Regions from separate parts of the Brevibacterium aurantiacum genome, predicted to be linked through region 1. Evidence: riboswitches for the same ligand, from Rfam matches in the RefSeq annotation. Region 1 holds a riboswitch; each other region holds the start of a gene.
What was found. A riboswitch is a leader RNA that binds a small molecule or an ion and turns the genes downstream of it on or off. The one in region 1 is predicted to bind thiamine pyrophosphate.
Positions count from the first base shown of each region.

Region 2: it holds a riboswitch for thiamine pyrophosphate, as region 1 does, so the genes downstream of both, thiO (glycine oxidase ThiO) here and thiM (hydroxyethylthiazole kinase) in region 1, are expected to answer to the same signal.
Region 3: it holds a riboswitch for thiamine pyrophosphate, as region 1 does, so the genes downstream of both, thiC (phosphomethylpyrimidine synthase ThiC) here and thiM (hydroxyethylthiazole kinase) in region 1, are expected to answer to the same signal.
Region 4: it holds a riboswitch for thiamine pyrophosphate, as region 1 does, so the genes downstream of both, CXR25_RS04975 (ECF transporter S component) here and thiM (hydroxyethylthiazole kinase) in region 1, are expected to answer to the same signal.

Region 1 covers NZ_CP025333.1:3,128,686-3,130,864, reverse strand. The annotation lists gene CXR25_RS14490 (sugar ABC transporter permease) at 1-935, shown strand, start outside; TPP riboswitch at 1,186-1,289, shown strand; gene thiM (hydroxyethylthiazole kinase) at 1,277-2,143, shown strand; gene thiE (thiamine phosphate synthase) at 2,140-2,179, shown strand, end outside.
Region 2 covers NZ_CP025333.1:1,692,247-1,694,425, reverse strand. The annotation lists gene CXR25_RS07830 (2-dehydropantoate 2-reductase) at 1-399, opposite strand, end outside; gene thiE (thiamine phosphate synthase) at 436-1,104, opposite strand; TPP riboswitch at 1,128-1,231, shown strand; gene thiO (glycine oxidase ThiO) at 1,222-2,179, shown strand, end outside.
Region 3 covers NZ_CP025333.1:482,512-484,690, forward strand. The annotation lists gene thiC (phosphomethylpyrimidine synthase ThiC) at 1-1,380, opposite strand, end outside; TPP riboswitch at 1,376-1,485, opposite strand; gene CXR25_RS18750 (hypothetical protein) at 1,589-1,786, opposite strand; gene CXR25_RS02185 (M18 family aminopeptidase) at 2,030-2,179, opposite strand, start outside.
Region 4 covers NZ_CP025333.1:1,092,279-1,094,457, reverse strand. The annotation lists gene CXR25_RS04980 (purple acid phosphatase family protein) at 1-526, opposite strand, end outside; TPP riboswitch at 667-775, shown strand; gene CXR25_RS04975 (ECF transporter S component) at 808-1,428, shown strand; gene CXR25_RS04970 (ABC transporter ATP-binding protein) at 1,428-2,179, shown strand, end outside.

The DNA of each region.
Region 1 (2,179 bases):
GTGGGCTCTCCGCCTCACTGCTGGGTGTGTTGGTGGTCAGGCAAGGGGTTCCGCCTCTGATCGCACTGGTCATCATGCTGGTATTGGGTCTCGTCGTCGGCGCGATCCAGGGCTGGTTCTTCGCGGTGGTCGGGATACCGGCCTTCGTGGTCACTTTGGCAGGGTTGCTGGCGTTCACTGGGCTGACGTTGACCACTCTGGGCGTGCAGAAGAACCTGTCGATGGCCGACACCTTCGCCTTCGACTTTGCGAGCTTCTACTTCCCGGCGATCTGGGCCTACGTATTCGGGGCAGTCGCCGTCATCGGCTTCGGTGCGGGGATCATCTACTCGAAGCTGCGCCGTCACAACGAGGGACTCGACAGTCCCAGCTGGACCTCGGTGATCGTGCGCATTGCCATCCTCACCGTCGTCGTGTTCGGGTTCCTCATCCTGGTCAACCAGGACTTCGGTCTGGCGATGCCGTTCTTCCTCATGATCGTCATCGCGATCGTCATCGATCTGGTGCTGCGCAAGACCAAGTACGGGCGCTCGATCTACGCGGTCGGCGGCAAGGTCGAAGCCGCCAGACGTGCGGGCATTCGGGTGACTTGGGTGCGCATCAGCGTGTTCATGGCCGCCGGTGTGCTGGCCGCATTGTTCGGCTTCATCAAGACCGGTGTGACGACCAACGCGGGATCGACGCTGGTGAGCACACAGGACCTGCTCAACGCGATCGCCGCAGCGGTCATCGGGGGCACCTCGCTCTTCGGTGGTCGCGGTACAGCCTGGGCAGCCGTACTCGGTGCCCTGGTCGTCGGTGCGATCAACAACGGTCTCTACCTCATCGGCTTCAACTCCGATGCACAGCAGATCATCACCGCGCTCGTCCTGCTCACGGCCGTCGTCATCGACGCACTGAGCCGCCGCGGACAAAGGTACGTCGGACGGGGTTAGCGAACGTCGGGGTTAGCGAGGGTCACGGTTAGCGCCGGTCGCCCTCTCGCCAAGCAAGCTCATCGAGCGGACCACTGAGCGTCGAAAGTACCAGTTGCAACTGGTGCCCTCGATGATCAGTGGTCCGCTCGATGTGTTGGCATATAGGCGCCGAGGTGGGCCCGGGTTCCGGTTTGCCCTTCTCAGGTTTCCGCTCGCGCTCCTCAGCGTTGCCGCTTCGCCCAACTTCAGACGTGCTGATACAGTCGTGGGCAATGACATGGGGTGCCTGACGTTGATCGCGTGAGGCTGAGAGAACACCCATCGAACCTGATCTGGGCCATACTAGCGAAGGGATCGTCATGGTTGACTTCGACCTGCGTTCTGCCAATGCACGACTGCGTGCGAGCAATCCACTCATCCAATGCATCACGAACACCGTTGTGCAGCAATTCAGCGCCAACGTGCTCCTGGCCGTCGGTGCCGCCCCGGCGATGCTCGACCACGAGGCCGATGCCGCACAGTTCACGCGCATCTCCAGCGGACTGCTGGTCAACTTCGGCACCGCCACGAATCAGCAGTTCCTTGCCGCTGACGCCGCCATCGACGCAGCCAATGCAGACTCCAAGCCGTGGGTCCTCGACCCGGTGAGCATTGGGGCGGTCGACTTCCGGACCACACGAATCCGTCGCGCGGCGAACTCTTCACCCACTGCCATCCGTGGCAACGCCTCCGAGATCGCGGCACTGGCCGGAGTGGGCCTGGGTGGTCGGGGAGTGGACTCCACCGACGAGGTTGATGCGGTGATTCCGGCCGCGGCCGAACTGGCCAAGTCCACCGGAGCAATCGTTGCCGTCTCAGGTCCCAAGGACGCGATCGTCGCTCACTTCGACGGGGCCGACCATGTCGCCCGCCTCGATGGGGGACACTCCTTTATGCCGCTGGTCATCGGCACCGGATGCTCTCTCGGCGCAGTCACCGCCGCGTATCTCGTGGGCGCAACGACCGCCTCGGCGAGGTTCGAGGCCGTGGTCGCAGCCCACGCTCACTTCAAGGTCGCCGGTGAGACCGCCGCCGAGGGTGCACGCGGACCCGGCAGCTTCTCCGTGAACTTCCTCGATGCGCTGCACACGATCACGGGTGATGATCTGGCCGGGGTCCACGTCGAATCAGACAGGGTCGAATCAAGTGCGATCGACGCCGAGGCGATCGACGGAGCACAGTCATGAGCGCCTCGTCTCCCGAGGCGAACACCCGCCTGGCCG
Region 2 (2,179 bases), 1.4 Mb from region 1:
ACCGCCCAGCACCTGGCCGGGGAACTCCTCGACCAATCGCTCGATCTGAGCCATGCCGTTGAGGAACGGAATGATGAGGGTGTCCTCCCCCACTGCGGGTCTGATGTCGTCGATGATCGACTCCAGACCGTTGGCCTTGACCGCGACGATCACCAGGTCGAAAGACGTCGAACTCGAGCCGTTGGCAGTGGCGAGTTCGGCTGCGGTGAGGACGGGGATGTGGTTCGTCCGGTCCTCCCCGGGTGCAACGAATCGCAGACCGTTGGCCCTCATCGTCTGTGCTCGGGCCTCGCGGACGAAGAATGTGACATCGCGTCCTGCTTCGAACAGGCGGGTGCCGAACGCTCCGCCGGTTGCGCCGGCTCCGGCAATGAGTATCTTCACTGTGTGCTCTCCCATGTCAGATGGATTCCGTGGCGTCTGCGCTGCGCGCTGTCACAATGCCTGTTTGAGTTCCTTAGCTGCCGCCGCGGGGTCATCTGCTGCGGTCACTGCGCGGACGACGACGATGCGCTGTGCTCCCGCGGCCTGGACTTCCGCCAGCCGCTCACCAGCGGAGATCCCACCGATTGCAAACCAGGGTTTGGCTGCGGTGGTGGCGAGCGCACGCAGGGGTTCGACTCCGATGGCGGCCCGGCCGGGTTTGGTGGGGGTCTCCCACACGGGGCCGAGACAGAAATAGTCGATCTCGGGGTCCGCCTCGGCGGCGTGGGCCTGTTCGATGGAGTGTGTCGAGCGGCCCAGGATCACGTCGGGGCCGAGGACCGTGCGTGCCTGTTCGCTGGTGAGGTCGCCCTGGCCGATGTGGAAGACGTCGGCGCCGACGAGGAGGGCCACATCGGCACGGTCGTTGACGGAGAACAGCTTCCCGTGACGATGGGCTGCCTCCCTGAGGACTTCGAGTGCTTCGATCTCAGCGCGGGCTTCGAGGCCCTTGTCGCGCAGCTGGATGATGTCGACGCCACCGGCATAGGCGGCATCAAGGAACTCGGGGAGATCGCCCTGCGCGCTGCGGGAATCGGTGCAGACATAGAGCCTGGACGCGTGAAGCCGGTCCAGTCGTGCGGCTCTGTCTGTGTCGTGGACTGCGGCGTCCATTGTCATATCTGCGGCCATGCTCCTAGAGTAGAGGAGTTCGCGGGAGCCTCATAAAGGGGGCTGAGAGGGCTTTGTGCCGACCGTTCAACCTGATGCGGATCATGCCGCCGGAGGGAGAAGCACGTGCACGTCATTGTTGTGGGGGCCGGGATCATCGGCTTGTCCACTGCCTGGAATCTGCGCCGTCGCGGCGTCAGCGTCACCATCATCGATCCGGCTCCCGCCATGGGTACCTCCCATGCTGCGGCGGGGATGCTGGCTCCGGCCGCCGAGGTGGTGTGGGGGCAGTCTCCCCTGTACCCGCTGATGCGTGCCTCAGCAGACCTGTACCCGGACTTCGCCGCCGAGCTGGCTGCCGCGTCTGGCCATGATCTGGGGTATTCGAGCGCCGAGACCTTTGTGTGTGCCGGTGACCGGGCCGATCTCGCCTCTCTGCGCGAACTCATCGACCTGCAGCGCGCAGCCGGTTTCGACGTCTCCCTCGTTCCCGGGTCAAGAGCCAGGGATCTGGAACCGGCGCTCTCACCCGGGGTATGCGGTGCGGTCACCATTCCCGGGGATCATTCGATCGATCCCCGTCGACTCACTGGTGCACTGCTGGCCGTCCTCGGTGACTCCGTTGTCCGTGCCCGAGTGACCGGTCTGCTCTCTCAGGCGGATCGGACCGTCGGTGTCGAACTCGAGGATGGGACGAGACTGCAGGCCGATCAGGTCGTCGTGGCCGCGGGCGGTTCCTGCAACGACATCTCCGGAGTTCCCGCGCTGCCCCTGCGCCAGGTATGGGGCGAGGTGATCAGACTGCGGGCGCCCGAGACTCTGACCCCGCTTCTCACACGCACGATCCGTGGGCTGGTCAAAGGTCGGCCCGTCTACGTTGTGCCTCGTCCCGACGGTGAACTCGTCCTCGGTGCCACGAGTCGTGAGGACGGTCGGTCCGGGATCAACGCCGGAGGCGTCCACCAGCTGCTGCGCGACGCCGAACGTCTCGTCCCTGCAATCCTCGAGGCCGAGATCACCGACATCACCACCCGCGCCAGGCCGGGCTCACCCGATGACGTGCCGATCATCGGGCGCATCGATC
Region 3 (2,179 bases), 1.4 Mb from region 1:
CCGTGCGATCTCTGTTGCCCCGATCGCCGAGGTGATGTGGTCGTATCCCGGCGCAATGTCGGTCACCAGCGGACCCAAGGTGTAGAAGGGAGCGCCGTGACACAGTTCCTGCTGGCGTTCGACGTTCTCCCGCACGAGGTGGAGTGGAATGTGCCCGGGCCCTTCGACCATCACCTGGACGTCGTGGGTCCACGCGCGCTCGGTCAGCTCGGCCAAGGTGTCGAGCTCGGCGAACTGGGCGGCATCGTTGGCGTCGGCGATGGAGCCTGGGCGTAGTCCGTCGCCCAGGGAGAAGGCGACATCGTACTGGGCGAAGATCTCGCAGAGCTCGTCGAAGTGGGTGTAGAGGAAGTTCTCCTTGTGGTGGGCCAGGCACCAGCCGGCCATGATCGAACCACCGCGCGAGACCATGCCCGTCACCCGATCGGCAGTGAGTGGGACGTAGCGCAGGAGCACTCCCGCGTGGACGGTCATGTAGTCAACGCCCTGCTCGCACTGCTCGATGACGGTGTCGCGGTAGATCTCCCAGGTCAGCGCGTTCGCATCGCCGTCGACCTTCTCGAGTGCCTGGTAGATCGGGACGGTGCCGATGGGGATCGGGGAGTTGCGGATGATCCACTCGCGGGTGGTGTGGATGTCGTTGCCGGTGGAGAGGTCCATGAGGGTGTCGGCACCCCACTTCGCGGCCCACTGGAGTTTGGTGACCTCCTCGGCGATGGAGCTGGTGACCGCCGAGTTGCCGATGTTCGCGTTGATCTTGACGAGGAAGGCCTTGCCGATGATCATCGGTTCGGATTCGGGATGGTTGATGTTGTTGGGGATGATCGCGCGTCCGGCGGCGAGCTCGGAGCGGACGAGTTCGACATCGCACTGTTCGCGCAGCGCCACGAAGCGCATCTCCGGGGTGATGATTCCCTGCCGGGCGTAGTGCATCTGAGTCACCGTGCGGCCGGCCTTGGCTCGACGCGGAACCGGCTTGCGGCCCTGCCACTGCTGGGAGGGAGCGCCGCGGCGCACGGCGGCTCGGCCGTCATCGGCGATGAGATGTCCGCGCGCCTCATACGTTTCGGTGTCGACGCGCGAGTCGATCCAGGGGAAGCGCAGCGCAGGCAGACCCTGCTCAGGGATGCTGCCGGGACCGGAGGTGCGGTAGACGTGGACGGGCTCATTTGGCCGAGAGTTCGAGTCGTCGAGTTCGATGCGCGTGACAGGCACGCGGATTCCGTGCTCGGCGTCCTCGATCCACGCCTGCGAGTGGGTCGCGTACTGTTCGGTGGAGAAGGCGTCTGGGTGCTCCTCGGTGGAGAACGTGTCCGGGTGCTCCTCGGCCGAGGAGACAGCGGTGGTGTGGTCGGTTGTTTCAGGGGTGAATGCAGTCATCTGCAGTCCTCACTTCCTACGCCGGTATCAACCGGATCAGGTTCTACGGTCTCAGGCGGTTTCAGCCTGATCTCAGCCTCTTCAGAAGGCTCCCGTGGGGTCGTGCAACTTCTATCACGCCCAGCGGCGCCGGGACAAACCCGCAGTGCCGCGCAGACACCTCGAACTGAGGCGCTGACCTGGGAATTCAGTTAAGAATAATCCGCTGTCAGTGAGCGGGCGAGGCGCCCCGATCGACGATGCGCGGCCGGTGCGTCGCGATCGACGCTGAGTGTTCGGTGCGTCGCGATCGACGGTGAGGGGTCGGTGCGACTCGATCATCGCCGCGGTCGAAAAAGTCGTCAAGGGCGACGAGTTTTTCGACCGCGGCGATGATCGAGAGCAGTTCTTCGCACGAAGCGACCACTCGTTTCGCCGAAAGGTCCGGCTGTCGAGGCTCCGACTGCCGAAGCGTCCGGCCGGCTGGCGAAGTGAGCGGTGGCCGAGGCGCTCGGCGGGCGAAGCGCTGGGCCGCCGAGGCACCCAACTCAGGCACCCAACTCAGGCACCCCGCGTCCGCCCCGCGGCCGGCCGGCTGCCGAGGCGTCCCGATCGACGATGCGCGGCCGGAGCGCCCCGATCGACGCTGAGTGGCCGGTGTGCCGCGCGGCTACGCGCCCTGCAGGAAGGTCGTCGCTGCGGCCCCGAGGGCCACGACGTCGCTGATGGCGACCATTTCGCGCGCCGAGTGCATCGAGTACAGTGCCGGTCCCACATCGACGGTGGTCATGCCCAGGCGGGTCGCGGTCAGCGGGCCGAT
Region 4 (2,179 bases), 2.0 Mb from region 1:
CCCAACCAGTCGCGTCATCGGGCTGCCCGCCGCCGGCCCCGACCTGCGGGTCACCGAAGACAAGGAATTCGCTGTCGCCGCCGGAACCACCCGTGTCGAACTGCGCCACGGCTGAGTAGCCATCCTCTTCGCTGCCGACCTGGTAGGAGTATTCGGTGTCCGGCTCCAGACCGGTCATGCTCGCATGATTGTAGTGGCGCTTGAGATCGGTCGACAGGCCCGAGTCGCTGGTCTCGGCGCTATGGGCATCCTCGGGCAGAGCCGAGCCCTCAAGCTCCGAGGTTTTAGCCCAGCGGACCTCGCCGTCACCGGAGTTCTCGCTCATCCATGACAGGTTGCGAGAGCTCTCATCCGCCCCGACCTGCAGCACCACATCGGAGATCGCGGACTCCTCGTCCGCCTCTGGCTGCGTCGAGGGCGAGGTCGAGGGCGATTGCGTGGGCTCGGCAGGTGTGAGCCCGGCATGCGCAGGGACAGGTACTGCGACGAGAGCCGCCAGCAGTGCCGAAACGGACAGAATACTCATCGGAGATCTCAGGTGTTGTGCTTTCACCCGAATATTCTTACCCGTCGGTAATGAAAGCTCCGCCGCCGACGTGCGACCGCCGAGTCAACGGCAGGTGAACTTTCCGTAACGAGCTCTGCGCGTCGACTGGGGTACAGTGGTTCTCACGACAGGGGAGCGCCGAAAGGGGCGCTGAGAGTGCAGATGAAGCTGCAGACCCTCGAACCTGATGCGGCTAGCACCGCCGAAGGAAGTCGAGACTCTTCTACCCCTCCTTGATATGAGGAGGCACTATGCCAGAAATGACTGCGCCGGATTCCGCTGTGAAGACCGCGCCCCACTATTCCCAGGTACCGGCGACGAAGCAGTGGCGGGTCGTCGACTACGTTGTCACCGCCGTGCTGGGAATCGGCGTCGGACTCATCTTCTGGGTCCTGGCCCTGAGCTGGAAGGTCCTCGAACTCGGGTTCCAGGCCTTCCCTCCATCGATCGGCCTCATCGCCGGCCTCTGGGTCCTCGCCGGCCCTCTGGCCGGTGCCATTATCCGCAAACCCGGTGCCGCTCTGCTGTGCGAAATGATCGCCGCCATCGTCGAGGCGGTGCTGGGCTCTCACTTCGGAGCCACCGTTCTGCTCTCCGGACTCGTCCAAGGCCTCGGCGCCGAACTCATCTTCGCGGCCTTCGGCTATCGCAGGTTCACCCTGTGGGTCACGAGCTTGGCCGGGCTGCTGGCCGCCGCGTTCATGTCCGTGAGCGAGAACATCATGTACAACGCCGAATGGCAGTTCGGCTACCAGGCTGCCTATGCCGTGTGCGCGATCATCTCCGGCATCGTCATCTCCGGCATCGGCGCCTGGTTCGCCTACCGGGCGATCGCGAAGACCGGGGCCCTGAGCGCCTTCGCCTCCGGCCGAGCGCGCTGATGGCCCTGCCGATTCGCGCCCGCGGGTTCTCGTGGCGCCATGCCGACCGTGATGAACCCGCGGTCGGTCCCCTCGATCTGGACATCGCAGCAGGTGAGAAGGTGCTTCTGCTCGGCCCGTCCGGGGCAGGTAAGACCACCCTCCTGCATGCGATCGCCGGAGTTCTGCCTGCCGAGTCGGGTGAGGCAGATGGTCAGCTTCTCATCGGTGACCGTCCACCGGATCCGCGCCGAGGTGAGACCGGGCTGGTCCTCCAGGACCCCGATTCGCAGGTGATCTTCTCCCGGGTCGGTGATGATGTCGCCTTCGGCATGGAGAATCTGGGCCTGCCCGCCGACGTCATCGCCGCTCGCATTCCAACTTCCCTTGCGGCAATGGGCCTGGGTCTCCCCCACGACCATCCCACCGCTGCACTGTCCGGAGGACAGAAGCAGCGTCTGGCGCTGGCAGGAATCCACGCGATGGCACCGCAGGTGATCATCCTCGATGAGCCGACGGCCAATATCGATCCGGATTCCGCCGCCTCCGTTCGGGATGCTGTCCTCGAGACCCAGGCGGCTACCTCGGCGACGATGGTCATCGTCGAACACCGGGTCGGACTGTGGCTCGATCACGTGGACACCGTGATCGTCCTCGGCCCAGCGGGCCTGCTTGCCCAGGGTCTGCCGAGGTCGGTCTTCGGTGATCCTGCGCTCGCCGAGGTGCTGGTTGAGTGTGGGATCTGGGTGCCGGAGACGGCCGGACCCTCCAA